Regions from separate parts of the Alloacidobacterium sp. genome, predicted to be linked through region 2. Evidence: predicted binding sites of a transcription regulator. Region 2 holds the regulator's gene; each other region holds the start of a gene.
What was found. Region 2 encodes LexA, which represses DNA repair genes until DNA is damaged. Its sites were predicted from a motif close to CANTTCGCTTTTTATTCGC; they were not measured.

Region 1 (10,784 bases), on a different contig from region 2:
TCGGTGACCATGGCCAGCAGCATCTTGCGGACGTTCTCGGCCTGACGGTCTTCTTTGTTCGCGAACTGGATTTTGTCGATCTTGGTGACGCCTTCGACAATGTGCGCTACCTGTTCGCCGAAACGGGCGTTGATTTCGGCGATGGTGGCCTTTGTGTCCTCGACAGTGTCATGCAGCAGGCCGCCGGCAATGGCGGTCGAATCGAGCTTCATTTCGGCAAGGACGATGGCAACTTCAAGCGGATGAAGAACAAAGGGCTCGCCGGAAGCGCGCAGTTGGCCGCTGTGCTTTTCGAGGCAGAACTCCCAGGCCTTGCGGATGATGTCGGTGTCGTCGTTGGGGCGGTTGGCGCGGACAGTGGCTATCAGCTTGGCGAAGCGGGAGGCAAACGGGTCGGCGGCCGCAAGGGGTTTCGCGGCTTCGACTGACGCGCTTTGCGCAGTTGCCATACTTGATTATAGTCTCTGCAGGCGAATAGGGCATTAGGGAATCGTGTGGGCGCACGGCAACTGGCGCATTTTTGTGCAGCCTTCATCGACAAAGCACTGCGGTTCTTTCATGCGAAGATGAGCGTATGCCCGGACGCAACACAGAGAAGCATGCAAAGCGCGATCGAAGGCCTCGCGTAGTTGCTCCAACCTCGCTTCAGGCGGAATTTGAAGGCCCTGCAGTTGTCATTTCCCGGCGCGCGGCTGACCGCATTCGTGGCGGGCATGTCTGGGTTTATCAATCAGATGTGGAGCGGATTTTCGGCGAGCCTTCCGGGCTGCTCGCGGTGGTTGATCAGCGCGGCATTCCCCTCGGTACGGCGCTTTACAGCCCGGCTTCACAGATCGCTCTGAGACTGGTATCGACTGAGTTGATTGACCAGATTCAGTGGCTTGATCTTGCGCGGACGCGTCTTCAGTCGGCCATTCGGATGCGGCTTTCTTTGCTCGACGCAGAGACAAACGCCTGCCGGCTTGTTTTCAGCGAGGCTGATGCGCTGCCCGGAATCATTGCCGATAAATATGGCGAGTTGGTGATCCTGCAATTGCTGACAAAGGCTCTCGACAACGACGAGGTTCGCTCTGTTGCCGCGCACATACTCAGAGAGGAGTTGTCTCCGCAAAGCATTATTGAGCGAAGCGATCCGCGCATCCGGGAACTGGAGCAATTAAGTGCTCCATCTATGGCGCCGCTCTATGCTGCCAATAAAGAAGGCCCGCTGCTCAGCACAAGTTTCCGGCTCAATGGATTGACCTTCCATTACGACGCCAACGCTGGGCAGAAAACCGGAGCGTTCCTGGATCAGCGGGAAAACTATGCCGCTGCCGCGCGATATGCGCATGGGGAAGCTCTTGATGTGTGTACTTATCAGGGCGGGTTCGCGCTGCATCTGGCGCGGAATTGTCCGCGCGTGACCGGCGTGGATGTCTCCCGGGCCGCGCTCGAAGTAGCGGAGAAGAATCTTGCCGCGAACGCCGAGCGGCTGCAAGGCTCGAATGTTGACTGGGTGGAGGCCAACGCCTTTGAGCTGCTGCGCGACTGGAGCATGTCAGGCGCAGTCTATGACACGATCGTGCTTGATCCGCCGGCCTTCGCCAAGTCAAAGCGGGCCGTTGAAGGTGCGCTTCGCGGCTACAAGGAACTGAATTTGCGGGCGCTGAAAATGCTGCGTCCGGGCGGAGTGCTGGTCACATGTTCGTGCTCGCACCATGTATCGCTGGCCGATTTCCAGCATGTTGTGGCAGCGGCCGTGGGAGACGCGGGGCGTCGTGCGCACCTCATTGAGAGGCGCGGCGCGGCCGCGGATCATCCGGTTGTGCTGACGATTCCGGAGACGGAGTATCTGAAATGCCTGATCTGCAGACTGGATTAGCGCGCTGCGCTCCACACTCATAACGGGCGTCCGTCCGAAGTCAACTCAGCGCCAGTGCTGAAGAACACGACGTTCGGCAACTGCTCGAATCTTTCACCACGCTCGACCGCTGGGACCGGAAGAAGCATGCAGCTTCACGCCCTTCCAGCCAAAGCGAAATTCCCTGAGAACTCTGCCAACACGCTAGAGCGCTTTGTGCGTGGCTGGCGTATACGTTATCTGTCCGAAAGGCCATCAAGCCAAAACCTGCGAACAGGCTGAACTGCTCAAAAGTACTTTTGAACTGCTCTATCGGTGAAGTAAGTCTTTATCCTGCTTTAGAGAACCCTTCGACCTTATATCCGAAAGGAACAAAAATGAAGAATGGTCGGGGAGAGAGGATTTGAACCTCCGACCCCCTGGTCCCGAACCAGGTGCTCTACCAGGCTGAGCCACTCCCCGATCGTGTGCGGCAGGCTGTTCCCGCGGAAGACGCTCCTGGTCAGGCGCTTTCTTTGCTGCGCGAACTCAATTTAGTTTATCAGAAGATTCGCCGGCGCTCTCCGATTCCCCGGTTCAGTTTTGCGGCAAGTAGCGGCGACCCAGAATGCGGAATTTTCCTGACAGCACGCGCTCGATGGCTTCTGAATAGGCGATGTGTTCCTGTTCCAGAATGCGCGCGGCCAGCGTGTGCGCGTCGTCTCCATCGAGAACTGGGACCGTCTTCTGCAGGACAATGACGCCGTGATCAAGCTGCTCGTCAACGAAATGGACAGTGCAGCCGGCAACCTTTACGCCGTAGTCGAATGCCTGCTGCTGCGCGTCAAGCCCGGGAAATGCGGGCAGCAGCGACGGATGGATATTGAGGATGCGCTGCGGAAAGGTGGCGATGAATTCCTGCGAGAGCAGCCGCATGTATCCGGCAAGACAGATGAGGTCTACCTCGTGCTTGCGCAGGCAGGCAATGATTTCAGCGTCATGCTCGGCGCGCTTGCGACCGCACGCCTCGATGGCGACCGCGTTCAGGTCGAGTTCGCGTGCGGCTGCGAGTCCGGGCGCGTCGGCCTTATTTGAGATGACGACTACAATTTTGGCTCCGGCAAGTTTGCCCGATGCAATGGCATCGGCGATGGCAAGAAAATTCGACCCGCGTCCTGAAAGCAAAATCCCGAGCCGCTGGTGCTCGCTCACTGATAGACCACCTTGCGGTCGCCCTTCACCGTGCGTCCGATCACATAGAACTTTTCGTTGGCGCGCTCCAGCATCGACTTCACCCGCTTGAACTTCTCCGCCGGAACGACTGCAATCAGGCCAATACCCATGTTGAAGGTGCGCAGCATCTCGTCTTGCGAGACGCTGCCGAGCTCTCGCAGATGTTCAAAGATGGGCAACACCGACCAACTGCCCAGTTCAATGATGGCGGAAATGTTCTTCGGCAGAATGCGCGGGAGGTTTTCGGTAATGCCGCCACCGGTGATATGTGCTATGCCGTTGACGTAGTCGCTTGCCGTGAGCTTCTTGATGACGTTCAGGTAGCTGCGGTGCGTCTTCATCAGCGCTGCGCCGGCTTTTTCCTTGAGCGCATTCACATACTGCTCGGCTTTGTATCCGGCGACTTCGAAAAACAGCTTGCGAGCCAGCGAATAGCCGTTCGTATGCAGCCCGGTCGAGGGTAGCCCGATGAGCACATCGCCGGTCTGAGTTTTCGCGCCGGTAATGATCTTCTCCCGCTCAACGACGCCGACGATGAAACCCGCGAGGTCGTATTCGCCGTCGGAATAGAAGCCGGGCATCTGGGCGGTCTCGCCGCCGATCAGCACGCAACCATTAGCGCGGCAGGCATCGGCCAGCCCGCTTACGATCTTTTCGGTCACGGCTCCATCAAGGCGTCCGGTCGCCAGGTAGTCGAGGAAGAACAGCGGGACAGCCCCCTGCACAGCAATGTCGTTGACGCAGTGGTTCACCAGATCGGCGCCCACGGTGTGGTGAACTCCCAGCTCGAAGGCAACTTTAAGTTTGGTCCCGACGCCGTCGGCGCTTGAAACCAGCACAGGTTGCTGATATTTCGTCATATCCAGTTTGAAAAGACCGCCGAAGCCGCCGATTTCGCTCAACACGTTCCGGGTGAACGTCTTCTGGGCCAGATATTTGATTCGCTGTTTGGCGCGGTCGCCGCTGGTGATATCGACCCCGGCGTCGGCATAGGTCACCGGAGATTTTGGGATGCTGGATTTTTCGTCTGACAAAGCATTTCCGTTTTCGTTAGGAATTGAGGTTGGAAAGTGTCAGTTTAGCATTGCAGCGCGGCCAGGAGCGCTCATCCCATCTAAGCTACTTCCTTTCTTCGATTTTGGCTTTTGATGCAAAGGCACAAACCGCATGGCTGACTAGCGTTCCAAGTCATCTGAAAATATTCCGAAACCATGGAGCGTTCGCACCGAGACTTTTGGAATAAGAAATTAGGACTGCTTTTGCGTTTAGCCACCAGCCAAAGAAGCTCGATTGTAAGAAATGCACATTTTTCAGTGAAATGCAAGAAATTTGAAGAAAATATTTCGCGTAAGTACATCCACCAGATACGCTGAATGCAGCGCACCTGCGCTTGGAGCCTTTCTTATGTTGAGTTTTTCCCGTTCTGCCGTTCTCGCCGCGACCATTCTGTCTTTCGCTGCCCTGCCTCTCGTTGCCGCTACTAGTGCAGGCCCCGGCGGCGGTATGCCCAGTCCCATTGGTCAGAAGACCAGCATCGCGTTCGGCCCCGGCGGCGGTATGCCGAGTCCTATTGGCCAGAAAGCTGACTTAGAGTTCGGTCCTGGCGGCGGTATGCCGAGTCCTATCGGTCAGAGATCTGACTTAGAGTTCGGCCCCGGTGGCGGCATGCCCAGCCCGATTGGTCAAGTCATTGGATGAGTTGCAAGACTGTCTGATTTTTTTCTTCGAATGAAGGTCAGTCCGCGTAAGATGCCTGTATGAAAGTGTCGCTGTTGGACAACGCATTGTGGGCAGCGAGCTTCGCAGGCACTTTTATTCTGTTCGTCGTCCTGCTCCTTTACAGACGATGGCAGCAGTTTCCTGTATTCACTACGCTGATTGGGTACTACGTCGTTGAAAATATCATCGGCTTCCTGGTGATACGATATGACCCTCATTTATATGCGACGGTCTATTGGATCACATTTGCATTTGATTTCTTGTTGCAGGTCGCTCTGATCATCGAAGTTGCGCGCGTTGTATTGCGGCCTACCGGTACATGGGTGCGGGACGCGCGCGCCAGCTTCTTGATTTCCGGAATAGTGGGAGCGTTTATCGCAGCAGGGCTCACTTTCGCAGTGCATCCGTCGGTTCCCAAGACCATCGATGCCTGGGGAATTCGGGCGTATCTGTTTACCAGCCTTATTTTCTGTGAATTGTTCCTTGTAACTATGTTCTCCGCACAGAAGCTGGGCCTAGTATGGAAAAATCATGTTATGCGTCTGGGGCAGGGACTCACCGCCTGGGCCCTGATTTCGGCCATGGTCGATGTTGCCCACAGCTATTACGGGACCGCTCATCTGCAAGATTTTAAAACACTTGAGCATGTTCGCACACTCGCCTACATCGGCGCCGTGATTTACTGGATCGCAGCCTTCTGGCTGCCGGAACCGGAACGGCGGGAACTACCGGAAGAAATGCAAAAATATCTTGTTGCCTTACATGCAAAAGTTCAATACGATTCTACCCAGGTTAGCAGTGCTCAAAATTTACGCTGAGAGCTGGCCACGATGGTTATTTTGTTACTGATCTCATTCCTGGTTCTTCTCGCTGGCGGTCTTGTTTATTTACAGACCTGCGCCAGTCGCCTCCGTTCAACTACGTGGGAAGACCTGTTGTCTCGCATGCAACCCATGCACTCACGCGGCCTTGAGATCGTAGCGCTCGACAATCTGCAACCCAAGGCAAACCAACTGCAGCTTGAGCCGGAACATCTGTGGGGACTGATCGGCGGCAAGGAGGGACTTCTCCGCATGTGGGCTAACGCCGATCTGTTGATCGCGCTCGCCGCATATGTGCAGCGCTGGAATTTTGAAGAAGGCGTGATCGTCACCGAGCGCATGCGTCACGATGCAGTGCAACTCAAGCGCGCTATCTTCCGTCTCCGTATTGATATGATCGTTCGCCGCTCGCAAATCCGCGCGCCCTTCTACATCCATCAGGCAGCTTCTTCTTATTACCTGATGACGCGGCGATTGCTGGCCCTCTATGAAACCAGCCATGCCGGCCTGCTGCCGCGTTTGGCTGAAGCGCTTTAATCCGGGCAAGAATCCAAGACACAGAAGCCTTCCTTCAACGGAAGGCTTTTTGCTGCGCTCTATACTGAACTGTTATGCCTGTTTCCCTGAAGCGCCAACTCCATCGTTCCGCCGAACTCCAGCACCGCGCAGAGCAGCTTTTTCCCGGTGGCGTTGATTCGCCCGTGCGCGCCTTTCGCGCAGTCGGCGGCAATCCTCCATTCGCGGTCAAGGGCGAGGGGGCGTATCTGTGGGACGCGGACGGCAATCGCTACATCGACTATTTCGGCTCATGGGGGCCAATGATTCTTGGCCATGCTTTTCCGCCGGTGGTCGAAGCCATACAACAGGCGGCGGCCAACAGCGCCAGCTTCGGCGCTTCCACTCCGACGGAAGGCGATCTCGCCGAGCTTGTCGTTGAGGCGTATCCGTCGATTGAAAAACTACGCTTCGTCAGCTCCGGAACGGAAGCCACCATGTCTGCCATCCGGCTGGCTCGCGCCTTCACCAAGCGCGATTACATCATCAAATTTGAAGGCTGCTATCACGGCCATTCCGACGGCCTGTTGGTGAAGGCCGGATCGGGTGTAGCAACCTTCGGCATCCCAGGATCCGCCGGGGTGCCTGACGAGATTGTGCACTTTACCCTCGCCTTGCCTTTCAATGACATCTCCGCCGTGGAAGCGGCTTTCGCCGCACATCGCGACCAGATCGCATGCATTATCCTTGAGCCGGTCGTCGGCAACATGGGCTGCGTTCCGCCGGAGCTTGATTACCTCGAATCGCTCCGTGACATCACGAAGCAGGAACACGCGCTGCTCATTTTCGACGAAGTAATGACCGGCTTCCGCGTCGCCTATGGCGGTGCTCAGGAGCTCTATGGCATCCAGCCTGACATGACCACGCTCGGCAAGATCATCGGAGGCGGACTGCCCTGCGGCGCCTTTGGCGCACGCGCGGAAATCATGGACATGCTGTCACCGCTCGGCCCCGTTTATCAGGCTGGGACTCTTAGCGGAAACCCGCTGGCTATGGCCGCAGGCATCGCGATGGTCGGCTATTTGAAAGAACATCAGAGCGAAGTCTATGCCAAGCTCGAATCGTTGAGCGCTGCTGTAGCAGACGGCGTGGCCGCCGAAGCAGTAAAAGCAGGTGTGCCAGTCACTATGAATCGCGTAGGCGCAATGTTCACCTGGTTCTTTACTGCTAACAGCGTGACCGATTTCGAGTCTGCCTCGACTTCCGATACAGCGGCATTTGGTTGCTTCCATCGCGCCATGCTCGACCAGGGCGTCTGGCTGCCGCCCTCGCAGTACGAGGCTGCGTTCATGAGCGCGGCCCACACAATGAATGACATCGCTGCGACAATTGCTGCTGCAAGGGAGGCGTTTGCTGCGGTTCGTGAAGCGGGGAATTAGCGGAGTTCAGCCCCAGGCATCCACAGTCACATACCGAACCTGGTTCTCACCTTCCAGCAACCGGGCCGTAGCTGCCACAGAATGACTGCGATCCTGCCCGATCCCGGCCTGCCCACCGTCATGCAGCAGAAGGTTCGACCCCATGCCTCGCCGCCGGTTGCGCTTGATCCCACGCTGCAAATTCTCGAGCACCTGTTCCGCGGTCGTCGGCTTCCAGTCATAGCCCATCGCATTCCACAGCACAGGAGCCAGCCCCAGTTCCCGTGCCGCGCGCAGCACATCCGGCCGCCGCGCGCCGTGAGGCGGACGAAAATATCGCACCGGCTCGCCCAAGGCATCTTCGATCGCGGCGTTGCAGCCAGCTAATTCTTCGCGCACCTTTTGGGGAGACTGAAACAAAAGCATCGGATGACTCATGGTATGGTTGCCGACAAGATGTCCCGCAGCGCGAATCGCGCGGGCAATCTCCGGACGCTGGCGCACGAAGCGTCCGATCAGAAAGAAGGTGGCGCGAACGTTATGGCGGCCCAGTACATCCAGCAATTGCAGCGTCCAGGGATCATTTGGCCCATCGTCATAGGTAAGGGCAAATTCGCCTGGATCGAGGCCGCCGACAATCGCCCGGCCAAAAATCTGGGAAGTGGGCCACATGGCGGCATAAGCATATCCGCCCGCAGCCAGTGTGGCCGCGGCTCCTGCAGTGGCTAGCGTGGCAAGCATGTGGATTCAGTTTAGCCTGTTGCCAGTTCTGGAACCTGCCGCTGGCGCTCCAGCATGGAAGCATGATAGTTTCGTATTTTATTCGCCTGTGAGCTAGTGTGATGGCCAAGCTTTTTGAGCAGCCTCGATATATCGCCGTTGAAGGGCCGATTCGCGTCGGTAAATCGTCTCTCGCGCAGCATCTGGCCCGGACTCTACACGCCAAGCACATCGTCGAGCCGGAGAACAATCCGTTTCTCGACCGTTTCTATGGCGCAGAGCCGGGAATGGCGTTTGCCTCACAGATGTGGTTTCTCGCTGAACGCTATGAGCAGTTACGGCAAGCCAAGAATGCCGACGAGCCTGTCGTGGCTGATTACATTTTTGAAAAAGACAAGCTCTTTGCTTATGTCAATCTCAGCGACGCAGAGCTGGCGCTATACAACCGTTACTACCAAATGTTCCATGAGCAATTACCCGCTCCTGATCTTGTCATCTACCTTCAGGCCACTCCGGACGTACTGAAGCAGCGCCTCAAACGCAAAGGAGCCGCCGGCGAGCGCGCCATCAGCGATGCCTATATCGAGCAAATCGCCGCGGCCTACGAGCATTTCTTCTTTCACTACTCGGCCAGCGATTTGCTGATTGTGAATACTTCGGACATCGACTTCGTCAACAACAACAAAGACCTGAAACTGCTGATGAAGCGGCTGTCTGAGCCGATCAAGGGTACGCAGTATTTTCTGCCGCTTGGCGAGAATGCCGATTCCCGCTAGATTTGTCATCCTGAGCAACGCGAGGGATCTGTTTTTACGGCTCCGCACAAAAGCTTTGAGCAAAATAAAAAGGAGCGCGAAATTCGCGCTCCCTTTTACTAAACTAAGAAACTCGACTACGCTGCGGCAGCATTCCCCAGAGCGGCCTTCGCCTGCTCTACCAGAGCGGTGAAGCCCTGCGCATCATTCACGGCGATGTCAGCGAGGATCTTGCGGTCGAGCTCTACGCCGGCCTTCTTGAGGCCGTTGATCAGCTGCGAGTAGCTGATGCCGTTCTGCTTGGCGGCTGCATTGATACGAACGATCCAGAGGGAGCGATACTGGCGCTTCTTCTGGCGGCGACCGCTGTAGGCAAACTTGAGGCCGCGTTCAACGGCTTCCTGAGCTGCCTGGTACAGCTTCGATTTTGTGAGGAAATAACCGCTCGCCCTTTTCAGGATTTTCTTGCGGCGGTCACTGCGTTTGGTTCCACGTTTTACGCGGGGCATTGCCTTGGTTCTCCTTTTGCGTCTTTCGTTATGCGGCTGGAGGCAGGAGGCTCGGAAATTCCGGGCTTTAACCTCTTCACTCGCTTGTCAATCCTGAATCGCTCGGCCTTTGCTGGCCGGGGCCTCCAATCGGAACGCTTTACCGGGAGACCTTGAAATTGCCGGATTCCGGCAATTTCAGACTCAGGCGTATGGAATCATGCGGGCCACCTTCGCGTGGTCGGCGTCCGAAACCAGTGCGCTCTGTGCGAGCTTGCGCTTGGTCTTGGTCTCCTTCGACGTAAGGATGTGGCGCATCTTCGACTGCCCGCGCTTGATTTTGCCGGTACCAGTCTTTTTGAAGCGCTTGGCCGCGCCCCTGTGTGTCTTCAATTTGGGCATGGTTTCCTGCTTAGAAAAACAGTAGATACAACATCAACCAGTATACGGGATTGAGGTGTTAAGCGCTACCCATGCGTTGCCGGATGAAGGTGCCTTGCGATGCGATGGCTCCCGGGTAGAAATCATTCGAAGTTCAATCGGCATCGTACTTCCTAAGCGTCAAATTCCGCCATGACGCCACCAGATACCGAATTGGAGTTATGAGCTTTGCAATCTGTCCGTTACATCCGGGAGAAAGGCACAAAAGAGATTAAACAAAGTGCCTTCGATCCTCGTTTTCACCTCGCCGCGATCGTCGACTCCTCCGACGATCCCATCATCAGCGGGGATTTGAACGGGACGATTATCACCTGGAACAAAGCCGCGACTCGCGTATTCGGATATGAGCCGGAAGAAATTGTCGGCCAGTCCATTCGCCGGCTCATTCCGCCGGAATTGCACTATGAGGGGGATCAAATTCGTTCCAAACTGCGGGACGGCAGCCATATCGATCACTTCGAGACTACGGGGCTGAAGAAGAGCGGTGAAAGGTTTCCTGTTTCCGTTACCATCTCGCCGGTCAAAGATGCAGAAGGGCATGTCATCGGCGCTTCAAACATCGCCCGCGACATTTCGGACCAGCGAAGAAACGACGAGAGCCTTTTCATGCTGGCTGCGATTGTGGATTCCGCGGATGATGCCATTATCAGCAAGGATCTGAATGGCATTGTGAGGACCTGGAATGAAGGGGCATGCCGCATGTTTGGATATACCGCTGACGAGATGATTGGCCAGCCTATTTTGCGGCTCATTCCTGAAGAGCTGTACTACGAAGAAGATGAACTCCTGCGGAAGCTGAGAGCGGGACAGCGGATCGATCATTACGAAACAACACGGAAAAAGAAAAATGGCGAGTTCATCGAGGTGTCAGTCAC
Region 2 (10,784 bases):
CTCAAGGCTGATAGATTGAGATACTGTTCCAGCGCATCGCTCATTGGGGTTGTTATCTGCATTCGCTCACCTTCACCTGAAATTTGCCGATGGTCAGGACAGAGATACGGTTCCGCTGTTTTCTGTTGCAGACGACGGCCCGAACTTGCGCCCTGAGATTAGAAAATCCTCAGAATGCTCCGGCCTCTTCTCCAAACTCAATTTCATCTATGCCAATCTCCGGCCGATTTTCAGCGAGAATCCATGCGCGTTCAAGCACATGTTCCAGCTCGCGCACATTGCCGGGCCAGCCATATCCTTCCAGCTTTGCCATTGCCGGTTCTTTGATGGACTTCGCCGGGCTGGTTTCCGCCATCGCCGCAAGAAAATGCTGCACCAGCAGAGGCAGGTCTCCCTTATGGGATTGCAGGTCCGGGGTTTTGATAAGGAAAACGGCAAGCCGGTAATAGAGATCAGCGCGAAACGTTCCTTCAGCCGCGAGCTTCGCCAGTGAGCGATGCGTCGCGGCAACGATCCTGACATCGACCCGCACCGGGTCGTTATCGCCCACACGTTGCAGCTCTCCACATTCGACAAAGCGAAGCAGCTTCGCCTGTAGCTGCAGCGGCATCTCGCCGATCTCGTCGAGAAACAATGTCCCGCCCTGTGCTGCTTCAATGCGGCCCACGCGCCCCTGCACGGCACCGGTAAAAGCTTCGCGGGTATGTCCGAAAAGTTCAGTTTCGAGCAGCGCTTCAGGAATTGCGGCGCAGTTCAACGCGACAAACGGACGTGATGAGCGCGCGCTTAACCGGTGCAGGGCCTTCGCCACCATTTCCTTGCCGGTTCCAGTCGGCCCCTGCACCAGCACCGGTGTGCTGCGTTGCGCAACCAGGCGGATACGGCGGCTTACTTCCAGCATTGCCGGATGGTTCCCGATAAACTCCGGCAGTCTGCACAATGGGTCGGGGAACATGCGTTCGCTTGTTGAAGCGAGGTTTTCGAGCGGCGCGGCAGCCTGCGCAGTCGCGCCACTCGATAACTGGCGCGCCATTCCATATTGCACCGTCCTCGTCCTGGGCCTGCCGCAGTGCGAACAGGATCTCGTTCCGGCGGGGACTGCGCGGTGTTTTTTCCGTGTTGGTTCCGTCGACCGTCACGAGATCGGTTGCAGGATAGAGCCGCCCGAAATCTTCAATAAATTCCTGCACTTCAAGATCGGGAAGCCATGAATCGAGAATCACCACCTCGGCCGGAGCGCTGTCCAGATATGCCAGCGCCTCTGCCCCACCGCCAGCTTCCCGAATCGTCCAGTGCAGGCCGGCCAGTGTTTCCCTTACCCGTTGGCGAAAAGAGACATCGGCGCTGGCAAGCACTGCCGTTCGCATCGGGGCCACCGCCTCGCGTTTCATCGGGGGAGACAAAGTCACCATTCAAGATCTCCTTTCTCGGTCATGTTCAGGCGCGCAATCGCATACCCCTGGCCCCGCACCGTTTGGATCAGTGGGTTGGCGCCGGTATCGTTCAGCTTTCGGCGCAAATAATTCACATATACATCCACAATGTTTGTGTTGGCGCTCGTTTTCGCCTCCCAAACGCGCTCAAGCAGATCTGTCCGTGAAATCGATTGCCCACGGCCTTGCAGCAGGCATTCAAGAAGGGCAAATTCCCGATTGGTTAACACCACCGCTACGCCGTCGCGCTTCACTGAGCGATTTATGCGATCCAGCTCAAGATCTGCATACCGCAGCACAAGTCCAGTTTCTCGTTTGCGCCGTGTCAATGCCCGGCAACGAGCGCGCAGCTCCCGCAGGGAAAACGGCTTCTGCATGCAGTCATCAGCCCCCATGTCGAGGCAACGGACCTTTGTGTCCAATTCGATCCTCGCTGTAAGAATCAGAATGGGAATTTCGTCATTGATCGAGCGAATAAACTTGAGGACTTCCGCGCCATCTTTGCGCGGAAGATTGAGATCAAGAATGATCAGATCGGGCGCGTCCGAGGCAAAGATATCGGCTGCTGTTTGACCATCACCCGCAACCATGACTCGATGACCGTCAGCCTCCATGGCTTTCCGTAATAAAACCTGAAGTGCGCGATCGTCTTCCGCAATCAACAAACGCATTCAGTGGCTCCTTGTCGTGTCTCCACCTTCTCCTGTAGCGCAGGTGGAACACAATGCAATCTTGAGCGCAAAATTGCGGAGCGTTCAGAAATGGAAATGACTTGATCGAGCAGTTCCAGAATGGGCAAGTGAGAAATTAAAGCGCGAAACGATCTTGACTCGGATGGCCCTTATCGTGACGGCTATCCGCGCATACAGGAAATAACCCAGTCCAGCCCGCAAAAAGTTGTCTATGATTCGCTTTTTATTCGCTACAATGCGATCTATGGCGGTAACACGAAGGCAAAAGGAAGTGCTGGATTTCATCTCCGGCTTTGAGCAACGCAATGGCTACTCGCCCTCCTTTGAAGAAATTGCACGCGGACTCGACCTCAAATCGCTGGCTACGGTACACAAGCATCTCACTAACCTGGAAAGCAAAGGTCTTCTGCGTCGCGCGCATAATCGCAGCCGCTCAATCGATCTGGTACCGGCCCAGAGTAAAAACGAGCGCTTGATTCCATTGATGGGTACCATTTCCGCAGGATTTCCTCTGGAAACCTCGGAAAATGTCGAAACTATATCTTTCTCCGACCTGATCGGCCGCGACAATGCATTTGCGCTTAGAGTTCGTGGCGATTCGATGCGAGACGAACACATTATTGATGGAGATTATGTATTAGTTGAAAAGACACGCACCGCGCACCAGGGAGACATTGTTGTCGCCCTTGTGAACGGTGCGGAAACCACACTGAAGCGCTACTATCTGGAAGGATCTATGGTTCGTCTGCAGCCATCCAATATCGAAATGGATCCTATTTATGTGCCGGCGGCCCAAGTAGCCATTCAGGCGCGCGTACATGGTCTTCTCAGAAAGTATAGATAGCAAAGCCCGGCTTCCCGCCGGGCTTTTCCCGATTTCAAAACGAATGCTTATCCAATCACGCGGGAAATGCTGCGCGCAATGGTGTCCTTTGGAACATATCCAACAATCTGGTCGGCGACTTTTCCACCTTTGAAGAGCAGTAGCGCTGGAATACCGCGGATTCCATAGCGCATAGGGGTGGCTTGGTTCCGGTCCACGTCCATCTTCATCACCTTCAGCTTGCCACTGTACTCTGAAGCGACCTCATCGACAATCGGCGCCAAAGCCTTGCACGGCCCGCACCATGCCGCCCAGAAATCAACCAGAACAGGCTGATCCGACTGAAGCACCTCCTGCTCAAAACTCGCATCGTTTACTTCTACCACCGCCAGACCTGCCATGCTCCTCCTTCATACCCTTCCGACTCTCTTGAGTCCACAAAGCAACTCATTTGATGATAAATGGTGCGCAAAGGTCGCAACAGGATACGGTTCCGGAGTACTCGAATTGTCTCAAAAAATAAAAGCGCCCGGACTCACGTTATGAGTCACGGGCGCTAGAGCAGCCCTCCCCCAGAACTGCCCACGAAAGCGAAATTAACTGTTTGCATGGCCCGTGTAAAGAAAACTTAGGTAACGCAAAAAGTAACCTTGAATCAGGTAGCTATCTCGTCAGGCGCTCAATCCGGCACAGTGCTGGATTCAGTTGAAGGCCGCATTCCAGTATCTCTATCTGTTCACCATCTGCATGCTTTCGCACAAGTTCTTTTGTGGCATCGTTACCAATGCCCGGCTGCACCAGCAACAGAACGGATGGTCCAGCCCCGCTCAGCGTGACACTAAGGATGTCTCCCTGTCCTGATAGCGGCAGCAGTTTCTTCAAAAGCGAACAAACTTCCGCGCGATAAGGTTGATGTAGTTTGTCCTCAACCGCTGTTGAGAGTAGTTCCCCATATCCGGTGGCGAATGCGGCTGTCAGCAGCGCCACCCGCTGCAGGTTGGCGACTACGTCGGCACGGCTGAACATCTCAGGAACCACCTTGCGCGAGATCGTTGTTGCCAGCGGCTTCAGCGGCATCACGACAAATGCCTGCCATTGGTTGCGAGGCGTCAGCGAAATGGCTTCCACTTCATCGCCATGCCAGCATGCCACGGTAAATCCCCCCAGCCAGCAGGCCGCCGTGTTATCGGGATGGCCTTCTAAACGAGACGCTTCCGCGAGGATACGGCGCCGGTCCCAGCCAAGCCCGCCGAAGTGTGATGCCAGCGCCACACCAGCCAGCCGTGTTGCAGCCGACGAACCGCAGCCCATGCCCAGAGGAATCCCGTTCCGGACTTCGAGCTGCAGCGGTATTTCCGCAGCGTTCTGTTTCTGCAGAACTGTCTTGTAAGTGTGTAGCAGCAGGTTCCGCTCCAGCGCGCCGCACACATCGGCATTGCGTCCGCTCGCGTGAATCGCATAGCGCTCTGCTGGAGCAGCTTCGACCTCAAGATACAACGTCAGCGCAAGGGCAAGCGCATCAAACCCCGGCCCCAGATTGGCCGAAGTCGCCGGCAGTCGCAGATGAAGCCGCTCTTTACTCATCGCCCCGCGGCCCTTTCGAGTTCCTTCAGTACATTGTCCGCTGACGCATCCAGCTCGACCGCATTGCGCCGCGTCAATTCAATCTCAGGACGCAACCCGCCAACCTCATACGCCTTCAGCAGTTCGCCGCGATGGTAAGCGATCGTATAGTCCGAATCTTTGAGCGTATGCCCGGTAAGCAGCAGCACGACCCTCTCGGCAGATTGCACTTTGCCCTGCCGTGCTAATTTCTTCAAACCGGCGAGCGTCACCGCAGACGCAGGCTCGCACCCGATGCCTTCCGCCCCGATTTCGGCTTTCGCCAGCGCAATCTCGGCTTCGCTCACCTGCTCACAATACCCGCCGGTCTGCTGGATGACGCGCACTGCCTTCTTCCACGACGCCGGATTGCCAATGCGAATGGCCGATGCCCGTGTCTGCGCTTCCACAGGTTCCAACGTCTCGCCGCCGTTCTCCTGCAAACTTCGGTACAACGGGTTCGCACCCTCCGCCTGAATCACGGAAATCTTTGGCAGCTTTGCCGTCAGTCCCAGATGCTTCATCTCCAGGAACGCCTTGCCCAGAGCAGAGCTGTTAGCAAGGTTTCCGCCGGGAACGATCAGATGATCAGGAACTTCCCATTCGAAAGCCTCGGCAATCTCCAACGCAGGAGTCTTCTGCCCTTCCAGACGATACGGATTCACCGAATTCAGCAAATAAACCGGAGCCCGCTTCACCACATCATTCAACACGCGCACGCAGCCGTCAAAATCCGTGCGCAACTGCAGCGTAAGCGCGCCATAATCCATGGCCTGCGACAGCTTGCCCCACGCAATCTTTCCTTCCGGAATCAGCACCAGACTGCGCATACCCGCCCGCGCGGCGTAAGCGGCCATCGCCGCCGATGTGTTCCCGGTTGAAGCGCAGGCCACCCACTCAAAGCCAAGCTCATGCGCCACAGAAAGCGCCGCCGTCATCCCAGCGTCTTTAAATGAGCCAGTCGGATTCATTCCCTGATGCTTGGCGAAAAGCTGCTCAATACCTGTCGATTTCGCGACCTTCCGCAGTTGATAGAGCGGAGTGTTTCCCTCGTGCAGCGAGACGATGTTCGCCTCATCGCGCAGAATGTGCAGTAATTCGCGGAAGCGCCACACACCGCTCCGATCAGCGTCGGACTGAGAAACGCAGCGCTCTTTCCACAGCCAGCGCAGCGCGCTCGCGTTGGGCTTGCGAATCTCGGCCATGCCCGCGCTCCACGAGGGGTACACAACTTCATACAAGTCGCCGCATTCGCACCGAAAGTTCTCTTTCAACTCGCCCTGTTCAACGACACGCCCACACCCCGTGCACCGCAATTTGTGCCCAGAATTTTCCATGGATGTTCTTAGCCTAGCATCCGCCCTCGGAAAAGCTCGCCAGATGATAATGGGAGCCTAGAAGTATCGGGCCTTTTAGGCCAGTGAATGAAAACCGGCTCGAAGAGCCATACCTCTCTGCCGCAGGCTGGGGCTCCAAGGGCCACCCCAAAATCTTGTCAAGTCCCTAAGGCGGTGGAGATCTTCTAACCCACACATTCCAAAAATTAAAAACAATGGCCAATTTGACCGGTAATTATGCCCTGAATTGTTAGAATAGGAATAGAGAGAAGAAGCCCGCTAATGATGCGGGCTTTTCCTTTTTGCGAAGCAATTCTGAAAGAGCACCTAAACCATTGAAAACAGACAATCTTCGTACAGAATTGCATCTGTAAACTGCTGAAAACAAAGGATCTTTGTACAAAATAAGGGGGGTACAACTCGATAAATAATAGAAATTCGACTGATATGAGCGGCCAAATCGACAATATCGTATAAAATCGCCGCATGGCATCGCTCCTGACTCCGCGTGAAGCCGCATTGCGACTCGGCATTTCCTATCCGACGGTCAAGCAATGGCTGTATCACGGAAAAATCAAGGCGGTGAAAACGCCCGGAGGACACTACCGCATTCCCGAAGGGGAACTGGATAGCCTTCTTCACAAAGCGAAACAACCGGACACGCCAAAGCGGCAGATGATGCGCGCTCTGAGCGGGCGCAACCAGCTTGTGGGCCGCATTGTTGAAATCAGGATCGACGGGCTGCTCGCGCAAGTCAAGCTCTCGATCGGCGGGCAGATCATCAACTCCATCATCACCGCCGAGGCCGCGCGCGAGATGCAGCTCAAAGTGGGAGAAACCGTCGCCGCGCTCATCAAATCCACAGAGGTCATGGTGCTGCGTGTATAGGCTCCTCCTGCTTCTGCTCTTCGCTCCTCTGGCAAACGCTCAGGCCCTTCGGCTGGCCGCCGCCGCCGATCTCCAACCCGTCCTGCCGCCGATACTTGCGGAGTTTGAGGAACAGACACACATCCACGTTGATGCGTCGTACAAATCGTCCGCGACGCTGGCAACGCAGATTCAGAACGGCGCGCCTTTCGATCTCTTTATGGCTGCTGACCTCTCATTTCCGCAGCGGGTGATCTCAGAAGGACTCGCTGACGCTGATAAGCCCGTCGCGTATGCGCGCGGTACGCTGGTCCTCTGGGTGCGCAATGATTCGCCATTCCGCCCGCTTTCCGTGAATACGCTGCGCGATCCAGCGCTGAAGACACTGGCCATCGCCAACGCGCAACACGCTCCCTATGGACGCGCCGCTGAAGCTTCGTTGAAGAATCTCGGCCTTTACGACCAGCTCAAATCGAAGCTGGTCGTTGCGGAAAACATCGCGCAAACGGCGCAATATGTGGATTCAGGCAACGCACAAGCTGGATTAATTTCTCTCACCTCCGTGCTCTCAGAACGGCTAAAAGCAAACGGTCACTATATCGCGATGCCACATGACTCCTATCCGCCCATCCTGCAGGGCGCCGTTATTCTGAAAAACTCTGCTCATCGGACGCAGGCGCATGAGTTCCTCGACTATCTGCTGTCGCCTCCTGTCCAGAAGGAATTGGCCGCGCGGGGACTAGAGCCTGCAAGCTGATGGACGCGCAAACGCTCTGGCTCACATTCAAGCTTGCCGTCCTGACTACACTTCTCCTGCTATGCGCCGCTATTCCGCTTTGCCACTGGCTCACGTTCGGCAAGGCGCGATGGAGACCAATTGTCGAAGCTGTTGCAACTTTGCCGCTCCTTCTGCCGCCAACGGTTCTCGGCTTCTATCTGCTTGTTCTGCTCGGCCCGCGCACTGCTCCCGGACGATTGCTGATTCACATCATCGGCCATCCTGTGGCCTTTTCCTTCAGCGGACTGGTCATCGGCTCGATGATCTATAGCCTTCCCTTTGCGGTGCAGCCCATCACAGCGGGATTCTCTGCCATTTCCCCGGAGGTCCTGGATGCCGCGACGCTCCTCGGCGCAGGTCGCCTACGAATTCTCTTCGATCTGCTGCTGCCGCTGGCTCGCCGCTCAATCCTTACCGCCGCAGTGCTCTGTTTTACGCATACTGTTGGCGAGTTCGGCGTTGTGCTTATGATCGGCGGCGATATTCCCGGCGCAACACGGACGCTCTCCATTGCGATCTACGACCAGGTGCAGGATTTCCGCTACACCCAGGCCAACCACACCGCCATTCTGCTGCTGAGTGTTTCGCTGCTGGCGCTCATCCTCGTCTATGGATGGGGAAGGCAGGCGCGCCGTGCCTGACATTCCCTTTCTCAGCGCGGAGATTGAACACCGAATCGGTACGCTCGACCTGCGCATTAGCTTCAGCCTGATGTCTCCATGGACGGTGCTCTTCGGTCCTTCCGGCGCGGGAAAAAGTACCATACTTCGCATCCTTGCTGGCCTCATCCAGCCGCAGAACGGGAGACTCATTCTGCTGAATCACGCGCTTCTCGACGTGCTGCGAGGCTTGAATATTCCAGCTGGCAAACGAAAAATCGGCTATGTCACCCAGCAGCCGACGCTCTTTCCGCATATGACAGCGCGGCGCAATGTGGCCTTCGGGCTTCACGCTCTCGCTCCAGCCGAGCGAGAACAGCGCGTCGAAGAGATGCTGCGCCTCTTCCGGGTAGAGGCGCTGGCAGAACGCCTTCCCAAAGAATTGTCCGGGGGAGAATATCAGCGTGTCGCCTTGGCTCGCGCACTGGCGCCGGAGCCAAAGCTGCTCATGCTCGATGAGCCTTTCTCAGGTCTGGATGCTGATCTGAAGGAGTCGATACTTGGAGAGTTGACCACATGGCTGGCAGTCCGCAAAGTGCCCGCTCTTTATGTCTCACACGACCTGGCCGAGGCGTATCAGACCGCCGCTGATGTAATTGTGATTGAGAATGGCCGATTAGACGTACAAGGACCAGTGCAGCAGGTGCTCGCATCCCGGCGAGAGCGGCTTCTGCGCCAGCTTGGAGCTATCAACCAACCCACACAGGCTCGGGCTCAAGATGAATCGCAAACTTCTCGACAACCATAGCGATAATTACGTCTCTCAATGCGGCAATGTCGCTCGCAGATGCTCCATCACGGTTGATGAGCGCCAGCGTATGCTTGCTCGAAATGCCCGCCCGCCCCAGCACATATCCCTTATGAAAACCAGCCTGATCGAGCAGCCATGCGGCAGGAACCTTTACTTGTCCGTCTGCTACGGGATAATGCGGCACATTCGCGCCGTTCGAACTCGTCACGATCTGTTCAAAATGCTCCGCGGAGATAACTGGGTTTTTGAAGAAGCTGCCGGCACTGCGGCAATCCGGGTCGCCCGGCACAATCAGCATCCCTTTGCCTCGGCGAATTTCGCGCACTGCTGAACTGACTTCAGGCAAGGCTGGCGAGAATTTCCAATTCTGGAAGTATCGCTTTAGATCTGCGTAGGAAACTACTGGATCTACGCCATTTTTCAATTCATATTGAACACTGGTGACGATATATCGATCACGGTGCGAAGAGTTGAAGATACTGCGCCGATAGGCAAATCCACATTCTGCCGCGCTCAAGTCAACAAAGCGCGTTGCCTGCAAGTCCAGAGCACGAACGAGACGGATTGTCTCCGCCACCTCCTGCCCGTAAGCACCGACGTTCTGCACCGGAGTACCGCCTACGCTGCCAGGGATTCCGGCCAGGCACTCAATTCCGCCACAGTTTTGACAGACGGCCACGGTGACAAATGCGTCCCAGTCTTCTCCCGCAGCGACAGAGAAACCAGTCGCAGCTCCGAGATGTTGCTGCTCAATTCCCTTCAGAGCTATATGCAGAACGACACCGGGAAACCCAGCGTCACTTACCAGCAGATTGCTGCCGCCTCCCAGCACAAAAAGAGGTGCGTTCTGTTCGCGAGCGAAGCGAACGGCCTCAAGGACATCCTCTTCCGTCGAAGCCTCAATGAACCATCGCGCCGGACCGCCAATGCCAAACGTCGTGTATGGCGCGAGATTAACCTGCTTTAAAACCTGCATCAGCTTCACAATACATCAGAGGATATTTCTGGGGTGGCGCGAGGCTTGCGGCCTTCGTACAATAGAGATGCCGGGCTTCGTCCAGGCTGGAGGAACAAAAGCGAATGTACCCAGAGATCATGGTCATACCGATGCGCGAAGAATTGTCTCGCGCAGGAATTAAGGAAGCGCGCACGGCGGAAGACGTGGACGCAGCGCTGGCAAAGCCTGGAACGACGATGCTTGTAGTTAACTCGATTTGCGGATGCGCCGCGGGCAAAATGCGCCCCGGCGTGCGTCTTGCGCTGCAAAACGCCACGGTTCCAGACCAAGCGATCACCGTCTTTGCCGGACAGGACCGCGAAGCCACCGAGCGCGCACGCTCTTACTTTGAGGGAAATCCACCAACGTCACCGGCGATTGCGATTTTGCGCGACGGCAAGCTCGTTTACCTGATGCAGCGGTTCATCATCGAAAACAATACTGCCCAGGGCATTGCCCAGGAACTTGCCCGTGCTTTCAACGAACTTTGCGCAAAGGCAGCCGTCTAGTTTTCACCACGCAGGGAAAAAAGCCCGGTCTAGGCCGGGCTTTTTTTATTTCTGGTTGTGAAAGCTCAGTCTGCGCCAATGGGCACAGCAAAATCGACGCCTGCTGCCTGGTTCGTTTTCTCAGTCGCTGACACATTAATTTCGTCAAGTGGAATTTCCGGCCTGCGACCGGAACCAACTTCATCCAAAACGTAGAGTGTCGTCCTGGTCATCGCATAATTGCGAATCTGCTGCGAGTGCCCATCCTTGAAGATGAGCGTTAGGGGAGCCTGCGGAGTCGGCCCCCCTGAATCGGGAGGCGGCGGCGGAACATCCTGCATTTGCTGCGGGTCGTAC
Region 3 (10,784 bases), on a different contig from region 2:
ATCCCAAACAATGACGGGCTGCATCGAGCCGGGAGAAGCGTTGTAATCCGACGCAAATTCAAGAGCCAGACCATCAACATTGCCGAGTTGAAAGGCCTCCGCGATGCGCTGCTTATCGGCCCTCCGCTGATATCGACCGCACATTTCATAAGCCTATATTTCTGGCCTGTTTTCCCACAATTTGTACGCACCCTTCCACACTACAAAATGTTTGGAAGGCTCCCAATTTCATCAAGATCGCGAGTAGTATTCAAAGCAACGGAAGAGAGATCTTCCAGAAGAAGAGAGCATACGAGGGATCGTCAAGAGAACCGGCAACGGGACTCGTCAGGCACTCGGGAGACTGAATGCTTACAGATGAAACTGAGAAAGCTCTTGCGACGGATGTGATAACGGAACAGCACGGGAAAAGCGGGCGCAAGTTCGCAGGTCCCGACGAATTCCGGGATGACGATGTCGTGATCTGGTTTCCGAACCAGGTCTTCAAAAATCGGAATGGCAGAGGGCGATGTCTCGAAAGGGATTTCGCCCTTTCGCTTTTGGTCCTAATCCTGCTTGCAATGCGGGCAGTGGCGTGCGTGACTCAACAGAGCTTCAAATGCATTGGTGATTCGTGACTTCAGGTATCCCTCATCATCACCGCTCGAGACGCCCTTCAGCACATCACGAGAAATTCTCAGATAGTCCAACGCAAGACGATTTCCGGTATCACAGAAGTTCAACTTGTTGTCAGAGGTGATGTGGTCCTTCAGTTCCATGCGCGTCATCGTAATGCTGCCGAAATGCGAAACGCCAGTGAACTGTTCGTTCACTGGCGCCACAATTCAGTAGCCCCCCAAGTGCTACTCAATGATGGAACCGTAGCTGTTGGGCTTTCCTTTTGAAACTCCTCTTTGGTTTTCTTGCCGCATCAACTTGTAATCAGCAAATGGTTACCCGGCGAAAAAGAGCTAAAGGCTCCATCCCTATCACTTCGGTCCGTCTTCATCTTTTGGTTGATACCAGGGTTCGCGTCTCTGTGGAAACAGCCTTTCCCGTTTCGACACCAGGGAGGCCATGACTCGGCTGGCTAGGAATGTGGCATATTCGATCTCTTTATCGAGTTCGGGGTTAGAACTTGTGTTTTCAAATGTTGCCGGCCACTTCGCTGTGCGAATTGCCAAGATGAGACAGGTAGCGATCAACAGTGACGGTCCCAATTTGGGCCAATCCGTGGAAATGTTGTAGCCGCCGATCTCAGGCTCAGATGGCATGTTTTGTCTTCCGCGCCCACACTTCAAAATCGCTAGATAGTCTGCCCTTGAATATCTCCGCTGGAAGGTAGCGCCGACGCTCGCCACACAATGGACAGGTATGGATAATCCATGAGTCAGGCATCGTCTGCACCGGGGCAGCTATGTTCTCTCGACAGCGCTTATAGGTAATGACGAAATCGTAGATCTGTTGTGGAGGTCCATGGAACACGCTATCCATAATAGCGAAGAAAAGGAGAAAATAATTAAACAATATAGTGTCACACATAAGTAATTTGTATTCAGTTAGATATAGCAATATTGCCCAGTATTAGATGCAGCTCATCTCCTTGACAAGAGGTAAGCGCGTAGAGCGAAGATAAGGCGAACAAGCTTTATGCCTTCTGCCACATTATTACGTGCTCAGATCGAAGCTGCCCTGGCAGACCGAATTCCTTCAGCACTGACTCCAGCACCGCGATTGGTTAGGCCGGTTTCCTCAACGGGTGTTGAGGAAACCGACACACTCATTGGAAGTGGTTTTCCAGTCGGCGCCATCACGGAGCTGGTAGGTCCCGAATCCTCGGGCCGTACCTCGCTGGCACTCTCCTTTATTGCGCAGATGACGAAGGCAGGAAAGGTCTGCGCCTGGGTCGATGTGTCGAACACATTGCATCCCGAATCTGCCGCAGCTTCGGGTATTGATCTGTCACGGCTTCTCTGGGTCCGATGTGGCGTAGAATAACAGCGTCAGTTCAATCGACACATGCCTTCAGTCTTCCTGACAAATACCTGATTCCACCATCAATCAAGAAAGGTTTGCACGGTGGCGGATTCGGCACTCACCCGCGCAATGAAGTCAAAGGCCTCTCCAGCGCAGTCAGTGATTTATTGCAATCGCAAACCCTGGCTCCACGTTGCGCGGAACCGCAGCGTAAGGAAAGACCTGAAACGGTAGTTTTCGAACCGTGTGCGAAGACACGAATGCCAAAACAAGGCGCAAGATTGCTTCCTTTGAGCAAGCCTTTATCTCGCATCGATCAGGCACTCCGAGTGACCGATCTTCTCCTGCAGGCCGGAGGCTTCAGTGCGGTTGTGCTGGATATGGGCAGCATCGCCCCTGAGCATACTTCGCGCGTTCCATTGGCAACGTGGTTTCGCTATCGAGCCGCGGCTGAGCAAACGCAGGCAAGCATCGTCCTTCTTACGCAACACTCCTGCGCGAAGAGCAGCGGAGAACTTTTGCTGCGATTCCAACCTGGGATGGCGCGCCGTGATGAACCCACGGTATGCACTGGCATCACGCATTCACTGGAATTGACACGCCGGCGCTTCTCGCAAACTCCGACGAATGTACTTCCTCTACGCAAGCCCCCTCAGAGAGAAACGGTCGCGAACTGGCGCAGCCGGACCACATGGGCAGGTGGAGCATGACAAAGCATGCTGAACTGTATGCCTGCCTCTATGCCAGGGAATTTCCCGCGCAGGCGCTCCTGCGCTTGAAACCGGATCTTACTGGAAAACCATGTGTCGTCATGGCCGGCGATCCGCCATTGCAGCAGGTATGTTCGCTGAACAAGAACGCGCATACACTCGGGGTTGCTTACGGCATGACCCAGGTTGAGGTAGATACCTTTCCCTCTGCAATTGTCCTCGAGCGTTCCCTGAATACTGAAGAGCTAACCAGAACGATTCTCCTTGAGTGCGCAGGCGGATTCTCGCCCCGAGTGGAAGATTGCAGCATCGATGGCACTTTCCTTTGCGTTATTGATATCGCCGGAACAAGAAGTTTGTTCGGGCCGCCCGAACCTCTGGCACAGAATCTCCTTACCCGCGTGAAAACGCTGGGAGTATCAGCCTGCATAGCTGTCAGCAGCAACTTTCATGCAGCGATTGCAATCGCCAAAGGTTTATCCGCCAAACGCGCTATCAAGGTTGTTCCTAACGGCGAAGAATGCGCAGCGCTTGCGGGACTCCCACTCCATGTCCTCGATCTCACGGAAAAGCAGGCCGAGACTTTCTCCTTGTGGGGAATTCATACCTTGGGAATGCTTGCGGCATTGCCTGAGAAAGAGCTGATCTCACGCATGGGCCAAGCTGGCAAACGTCTTCGTCAGCTGGCCTGTGGCGAGTTGTCCCATTTGTTTCAACCAGTCGAGCCTGTCTTCACTCTCGAAGAACAGATGGAGCTTGATTCTCCGGTCGAATTGCTCGATGCCTTGCTCTTTGTCGTGAATGTAATGCTGGAGCAGCTCATCTTTCGCGCCACTGCGCGCATCCTTGCACTCGCGTCCGTGACGATTGTGCTGAAGCTCGAAGCTGGCAGAACTCATTCGCGCACGGTTCGGCCTGCCAAGCCAACCAACGATAAACAGTCCTGGATCAAACTGCTGCATCTCGATCTCGAAGCTCATCCGCCATCAGCAGCAATCCTTGCGCTGACTCTAACAGCAGAATCCGGCCGCACGAGCAAAGTGCAACTTGGATTGTTTTCCCCGCAGCTGCCGGAACCATCACGGTTGGATGTAACACTCGCGCGTATTCGCGCCATCGTTGGTGACGAAAACGTCGGGCAGGCAGTACTCGACGACACGCATGCCGCGGAAGGGTTTCACCTCGAACCGTTCACGGTTCCAACCACTACACCTGTAGAGACAGCAAAGACCGGGTTATCTTCCGCGCTGCGTCAGCTTCGTCCTGCAGAGCCCGTTGCCGTCACGCTGCAGACTGGATCTCCGAAATCATTTACTTTTCGCGAGCGCCGATATCTGGTGGAACGGGCCTATGGTCCATGGCTGACTGCGGGCGAATGGTGGAATCCCTCGCTCTGGGACTGCGAACACTGGGACCTGATCGCACGCTCCCACGATGGTTTAATGCTTAGCTGCTGTCTCGTACACGACCTTATGCAGGAACAGTGGCAGATGGTCGCTTTGTATGACTGGCAGTATGTCGAGCTGCATGCAAATAGCGCTTTCAGCTTTCTGCAAGCTGCTTCGTCGCCGGAGAATCTGGTGGAACGCGCCATCGAGCTCAACATGCCGGCAATGGCGCTGCTCGATCACAATGGTATCTATGGCTCGGCACGATTCCACACCAGCGCAAAACTAAATGGTCTCAAGGCGCATGTCGGAGCCGAAGTCGCGGTTTCGAGTTTCGGACTACGCCTCAAGCCACCGCCATGGTTGCCGAACCAATTTCCAGATGAGCCAGCACGCCTGCCTCTGCTCTGTGAATCGCGCGAAGGTTATCAGAATCTCTGTCAGCTCATCACGCAGTTCAAAATGCGTGAGAGCACCAAGAATGATGGTGCGGCAACTACCGATGACCTGAAGCAATACTCATCCGGGCTGGTCTGCCTCACAGGTGGAGATGAAGGACCACTGGCAGCTGCATTGGCTCGTGGCGGCGAAGAAGCCGGGCGCGCGACGGTCGAAAATCTCACCCGCATCTTCGGTTACAACAATGTCTATGTCAAACTGCAAAGGCATCAGGAGCGTGCCGAGGAATGGCGGAATCAAACTGCGATTCGCATTGCCCGGTCTCTGAATCTTCCGATCATCGCAACCAATGGCGTTAAGTATGCGGCCAGGTATGACCGTGAGATTCAGGACCTTTTTACTGCCATCCATCATCACGTGCCGCTCGATCAGGCCGGACGTCTGCTCGCCGTCAACAGTGAGCGCTATCTGCGAACTGCTAGCAAAATGGTGGCGCCCTTTCATGACTTTCCAGAAGCAGTCGAGCGGACGGCTGATCTTTCCTCCCGCTTGAAATTTGAACTCGACGATCTCGGCTACCAATTCCCGCACTATCCCGTGCCCGACGGGGAAACGATGGACAGCTTTCTGCGCAAACGCGTCGCCGATGGTATTCAGCATCGCTACGGGCAAAAGAATCGCTCACTCTTCGAACGTGCGAAAAAGCAGGTCGAACATGAGCTGGCGCTGATCAAGAAGCTCGGTTTTGCCGGATACTTTCTCATCGTCTGGGACATCGTCGCGTACTGCAAGCGTAACGGCATTCTGGTCCAGGGACGCGGCAGTGCCGCCAATTCGGCTGTTTGCTACGCACTCGAAATTACCGCCGTTGACCCCATCGGGATGGACCTGCTCTTTGAACGTTTTCTGAGCGAGAGCAGAGGTGAGTGGCCAGACATCGATCTTGACCTGCCATCCGGTGACAAACGCGAGCAGACAATTCAGTACGTTTATCAGAGATACGGCGAACTTGGCGCGCCCATGACCGCCAATGTAAGCACCTATCGGCAGAAATCTGCGGCACGTGAAGTTGGTAAAGCACTCGGTTTCGATGAGGAATCTTTAGGGCGGTTATCGAAGCTGGCCGGTCAATGGGAGTGGCGCGGCAAGACCGACGCGATGGCGCATTCGTTCATGAATGCAGGCTTCGATATTCAACATCCACGCGTCGCCAAATACCTTGAGCTTTCCATGCGGATACAGGACTTGCCGCGCAATCTCTCGCAGCATTCCGGCGGCATGGTGATCTGCCAGGGACAGTTGAATCGCGTCGTGCCACTTGAACGCGCCCGCATGGATGGACGCTCAGTCGTTCAGTGGGACAAGGAAGACTGCGCCTGTCTCGGCCTGATCAAGGTCGATCTACTCGGCCTCGGCATGATGGCGGTGCTACACGACTGCCTCGAATTGATGCCGCGCTACTACGGGGAGACTGTTGACCTGGCGAACCTGCCTCAGGATGAGGAAGTCTATCGCGTACTGCAGGAGGCCGACACTGTCGGCATGTTTCAGGTCGAGAGCCGCGCACAGATGGCGTCGCTGCCGCTCAATCATCCAAAGAACTTTTACGACCTGGTGGTTCAGGTCGCCATTATTCGACCTGGCCCCATCGTCGGCGAAATGATGCACCCCTACATGCGACGACGACAAGGCCGCGAAGAGATCACCTATCCCCATCTATTACTCGAACCTGTGCTGAAGCGAACGCTGGGCGTGCCTCTGTTCCAAGAGCAGCTGCTCCGGATGGCAATGATCATCGCCGATTTCACAGGCGCAGAAGCGGAAGAACTCCGTCGCGCTGTGGGCATGCGCCGTTCGTGGGAGCGCATGAAGAATCTCGAAGGAAAGTTTCGCGCTGGCATGACCGCCAAGGACATCGATGTTGCCACGCAGGACCGGATCATTCAGCAGATCAGTTCGTTTGCCTTATACGGGTTCCCAGAATCGCACGCTGCCAGCTTTGCATTGATTGCCTATGCCTCTGCTTACTTCAAGGTCAAATATCCGGCTGCGTTTATGTGTGCCATCCTCAACAATCAGCCGATGGGCTTCTACTCGCCGGCGGTGCTGGTCAAAGATGCGCAGCGCCATCGTCTGCGAATTAAGCCCATCGATATTCAAGCTTCCGATTGGTCTTGTGCGATCGAGCGAGAACAGGATGGGACATTGTCCGTACGCCTGGGACTTAGTTACGTCAAAGGGCTGCGCAAAACGTCAGGGGAGGCGCTCGTCAAATCACGGGCGGAAGAAGGCCACTTCCGCTCGGCCGAAGATCTCGCCAGGCGCTTTACACCATTGACGGAAGAAGAGCTGCGAACGCTGGCAAGGATTGGAGCGCTCAACAGAATCGATGGTATCGAGCATCGGCGCGATGCTTTGTGGCAGGTAGAACGAGCCGGTAAGCCTGAAGGGCCACTCTTCGGTCGACGTAGTGAATGGCTGCATGAGAAATTCGAATCACATCCGCTCATCCAGATGACAACGGAAGAACGTCTTGTTGCGGACTATGCGGGTACCGGCATCACCACTGGGAAGCACCCTATGTATTACCGTCGAGCTGAACTTCGAGAACAGGGTGTTCTTTCTGCTGAGGAATTACGCACATGCCGGGATGGTGAATTCGTGCGTATGGCTGGTTGTGTGATTACCAGACAGAGACCTGGAACTGCAAAGGGAGTCATTTTTATGACTCTTGAAGATGAGACAAACATCTCTAATGTGATCGTTATGCCTGACATCTATGATCAGAACCGACTTCTGGTTACCCGCAGCAAATTCCTTCTCGTCGAAGGCATTCTTCAGAATCGGGACAACGTAGTCCATGTGAGATCGACTCGGCTGATGGAACTGGCGGATCACGCACTGGCAATGCAATCGCATTATTTCCATTAGCTCCAGCAATCCACTCGGAGATCCCCCTTTCTGGACGAATCTAAAGTCAACACTGTCGACTTAGGCCCAGGGATGAGAATCTCTTGTGCTCTTTGGCGCGCGTTGCGTAAACTGGCTCTCTCACAGTCCGGCATACGAAAAAGGCTTTTTTGTATCGTTGTCATACTGCTCATGTTCTCGAGCCGTGGCGTCTTATGTGGTTCATTGAGAAAATCGAGATTACTGGTGGCTTCCTCCCCGGTTTGACGATCAATCTGCCCCAAGGCTTGACGTGCATCATTGGGCCGCGTGGGAGTGGAAAGTCAACACTCGCTGAAGCACTCAGATTTGCGGTCTGCGGCACGAAGGCTGCACCGAAACAAAGCCTTGAACTCGTCCAGGCCAACTTCGCTGGCGGGGCTCTCGTAACGATTACCGCGTTAGCTGAAGGTGCGAACCGGTACACGATCAAAAGGGGCCTAAAGCAACAACCGGTTCTTCTGTCGCCGGACGGAAGGACGATCAACACGGTTGATATCGATCGAGGTACGTTTCTACAGCTGGACGCCTATAGCAGTCCTGAAATTGAAGCAATTGCAGATGAAGTCCTGGGCCAAAAGCGTAGAAACCTGTTAGACGAGCTGCGCAGCGAGCAAATGCAAGCGATTCACTTAGCGCTTGCCGAGAGCGCACGTACGCTGGATGCGAATGCCGATCGTATTCGGGCCACAGAACGCTCGATCCAGGACCTCACAGAACAAGCTGAAGAACTCGGGGACGTCCGTGCGCGGCTCAATGCTCTTGCACCGTCAGATCATGAACCGACCCCGGACTTTATCCGTATTTCGCGCCAGCAGCAGCTCAATCAACGCGAAATCAGCAAATTGGATGCAACAGATCGAGATATCAAAAACTTAGACCGAACCCTCGAACAGCTGAAAAAGGAGGCGAGACTCATATTCAAGGCGCGTCTCGTGGAAGAGGATTCCGCGAATGCAGAAATTCTCCGCCACTATGACGATTTGCTGGAGACGGCCTTAAGAACCGCTGAAGAGCATGTCTCGGCGATCAATAGTCAGATTCGCGAAGCCCGGGACATTCTAGCGCAGGCCCGCCAAAGCATTTCCCAAGCCCACACCGGTCACGCCAGCGAGTTGGCCAGGCTAACAGCGATCAACCAAGCGGCCAGCGAGCAAGCCCGGGAGCGGGCCACACTTGAGCAGCAACTTGCCAGACTTCATGACTTAGAGGAACGCGCTCAGAACTGAACGTAGAGTTGAAGACGCTGCTTGATGAACGCAAGGCGCTCAAGACGAAGCACATTCTCATGGCGATCAAATTTCGACCATACGCGAGGAAGTCGCATCGGAACTTCAGCGCGAAGCCGGCAAACGCGTGCGCATACGAATCATGCGAAACGCAGATTATTTGGCTTACCAGCAGATGCTGTGGAAGGGCTGCGTGGTGCGAGGGTTCGGAATCACGAAGAGATCATCACCACACTCATGCAGCTGAGACCGGAGCAACTTGCCCAGCTCGTTCAAGCCAACGACGTGGATGGATTCGAGGAGCTAACGTCTTTCGGCGGTGAACGTTCACGCAAGATCCTTGATGCATTCCGGGAGACTGTCGACCCGCTGGCTCTCGAAGTGATCGCAATCGAAGATCGAGTCGGAATCGAGTTAAATGTCTCATCTACGGGAAAGGCTAACTGTCGAACAGAAGCAAAGTGGGCTGTTCCCGCACGGCCAGCCCAATCGGCCCATTTGGTGAATGGCTAGTTGGTAGCAATTTGGCAGCAAATAGCGCCCAGAATACCGGTTTTTACCCTCTCTTCCGATCTTTCTAAGCATCATGTCCCAGACAGGAGTGGCCCATTCTTCTTGCTGGAGGGAAACAGAAAATCATTCGGTCGATTTGTAGAAAGTGAAACGCTTCCATTCCTCCAAAGCCGCTGCCATGACAACATGCAGTGGAAGCGGCTTGACCTTCCCGGAGTCTTGCACCACTCACCACGGACGCAGGATTTATTGATTCGAATCTCTAGTGAGTCAAATTAATGTCCTCCCATTTGAGCGCGATGAGTTCCGAGGGCCGCAGGCCGGTCGTCCTTAACATCTCGACAAGCGCGCACCTCAGGTCTTAACCTCGATTTGTTGGTTCACCTTAGTCATCCATTCATACGATCACTTGGGCCGGCCTCTTCTTTGAAGACACCACTGCTGTTTCTTCAGGAGCTAGCTGTCAACGGTGAAGCGCGTCTGCTGATCGCGTGATTACATATCTGCCCATGTGGAAGCGCTATACCAAACATCAATTCGTCATCTGCCCGGGGCCTTAGCCCTTCGAGCCCGCTATTGTTTGAATTGATACAAAGACTATTGTGACAACCCATTCGGTGGGCAACCTGGACAATGAATTTTAAATTCGCCCGACGGGGCAACACCGAGACAGAACGGTCCGGAGGACTTGCGGGTACCGTCTGTTCTGATTTGCTCAACCTTGTAGTCGAATTGACCAGCAACATTGAGTGTGAGCACCACAGGTCTGCCATTTTCTCCGCTAAACTTCGCGCCATCCTCATTATTGAAAGGGTTGGCACCTCTGAAGCTTACGTGAAACCTGGGGTAGTTAGGCGTACTTGATTGCCATGTCGCCGTGCCGCCAACCTCGCCATGAAGACTCATCGATGGCTGATCGGGATCCGGCAAGTTAAAAACTACATTAATGGGCTTAGGAGAACTCGTATTGGTTGCCATATTGATCTCGCTTTCTTGGGAAGACGCTAAATTTGTTTTCAGGTCTTGGGGTAGTCGATCAGGCATCTTGAGCCTTCCCACATCTTGCCCCCAGACAAAGCGCTAATAATTCAGAATATGTACGACTCTCACGAATTGTTCATCTGGTCTCCTTCCAAACCTATAGCCTCTTCAAGGAAGCACATTAGCTTCCGTCAAACGTCGCCGTCCTTCGGATTGGTTGCTCTTGACTGCACCATCTGCCGGTAACGCGCATCTTTGCGCAGTGCTTGCATATCGGGGAATGGCGTAATCTGCCATGCGCTCGCGCCTTTTTGAAAACAAGCCGCAAGGGTAGACAGCGCTTCATCGCGTCTGCCGATTTGCTCAAGAATCCTTGCCTTGTAGAGTTGTGAATCCATATCTCCCGCCCCCAACGACTCGGCCTTCTGAATCAAGGAGAGAGCGTTCTGTGAATCCCCCAATTTGACACGGTAAAGTGCCAGTAGCATCCAACTCGGGCCATCGGTCTGGTCTGTTTGCAAATGACGCTCGGCCTCTTTTGCAGCCCGCAGATAAGCACTCCGTGCTTCATCCTGACGCTTGGGTAAAGAAGAGTAGCAATCTCCAAGTTCTAACCAGTTTGCATCGTTGCCGGGGTCTATCTGGACTGCCCGCAGTGC

Region 1: VEV40_RS04530 (deoxynucleoside kinase) is a predicted target of LexA. The motif match lies at 8,314-8,332, and genes of this name have one in related genera.
Region 3: VEV40_RS17725 (ATPase domain-containing protein) is a predicted target of LexA. The motif match lies at 1,606-1,624, and genes of this name have one in related genera.

Annotation. Positions count from the first base shown of each region.
Region 1 covers NZ_DASQIX010000018.1:13,612-24,395, forward strand. Annotated here, with positions in the region: gene VEV40_RS04480 (bifunctional (p)ppGpp synthetase/guanosine-3',5'-bis(diphosphate) 3'-pyrophosphohydrolase) at 1-449, opposite strand, end outside; gene VEV40_RS04485 (class I SAM-dependent rRNA methyltransferase) at 575-1,861, shown strand; tRNA gene VEV40_RS04490 (tRNA-Pro) at 2,226-2,302, opposite strand; gene purN (phosphoribosylglycinamide formyltransferase) at 2,417-3,031, opposite strand; gene purM (phosphoribosylformylglycinamidine cyclo-ligase) at 3,028-4,086, opposite strand; gene VEV40_RS04505 (hypothetical protein) at 4,457-4,750, shown strand; gene VEV40_RS04510 (hypothetical protein) at 4,810-5,589, shown strand; gene VEV40_RS04515 (hypothetical protein) at 5,716-6,129, shown strand; gene hemL (glutamate-1-semialdehyde 2,1-aminomutase) at 6,204-7,526, shown strand; gene VEV40_RS04525 (polysaccharide deacetylase family protein) at 7,533-8,246, opposite strand; gene VEV40_RS04530 (deoxynucleoside kinase) at 8,348-9,001, shown strand; gene rplT (50S ribosomal protein L20) at 9,118-9,489, opposite strand; gene rpmI (50S ribosomal protein L35) at 9,673-9,870, opposite strand; gene VEV40_RS04545 (PAS domain S-box protein) at 10,078-10,784, shown strand, end outside.
Region 2 covers NZ_DASQIX010000003.1:149,710-160,493, forward strand. Annotated here, with positions in the region: gene VEV40_RS01200 (sigma-54 dependent transcriptional regulator) at 170-901, opposite strand; gene VEV40_RS01205 (response regulator transcription factor) at 1,406-2,104, opposite strand; gene lexA (transcriptional repressor LexA) at 2,370-2,969, shown strand; gene trxA (thioredoxin) at 3,017-3,349, opposite strand; gene thrB (homoserine kinase) at 3,612-4,532, opposite strand; gene thrC (threonine synthase) at 4,529-5,755, opposite strand; gene VEV40_RS01230 (helix-turn-helix transcriptional regulator) at 6,374-6,775, shown strand; gene modA (molybdate ABC transporter substrate-binding protein) at 6,768-7,511, shown strand; gene modB (molybdate ABC transporter permease subunit) at 7,511-8,173, shown strand; gene VEV40_RS01245 (ATP-binding cassette domain-containing protein) at 8,166-8,939, shown strand; gene VEV40_RS01250 (UDP-N-acetylmuramate dehydrogenase) at 8,881-9,918, opposite strand; gene VEV40_RS01255 (BrxA/BrxB family bacilliredoxin) at 10,023-10,448, shown strand; gene VEV40_RS01260 (hypothetical protein) at 10,514-10,784, opposite strand, start outside.
Region 3 covers NZ_DASQIX010000100.1:21,727-32,510, forward strand. Annotated here, with positions in the region: gene VEV40_RS17710 (SOS response-associated peptidase) at 1-144, opposite strand, end outside; gene VEV40_RS17715 (hypothetical protein) at 546-821, opposite strand; gene VEV40_RS17720 (hypothetical protein) at 969-1,253, opposite strand; gene VEV40_RS17725 (ATPase domain-containing protein) at 1,630-1,977, shown strand; gene VEV40_RS17730 (hypothetical protein) at 2,286-2,666, shown strand; gene VEV40_RS17735 (error-prone DNA polymerase) at 2,663-7,384, shown strand; gene VEV40_RS17740 (AAA family ATPase) at 7,579-8,631, shown strand; gene VEV40_RS17745 (hypothetical protein) at 8,869-9,144, shown strand; gene VEV40_RS17750 (hypothetical protein) at 9,742-10,188, opposite strand; gene VEV40_RS17755 (protein kinase domain-containing protein) at 10,317-10,784, opposite strand, start outside.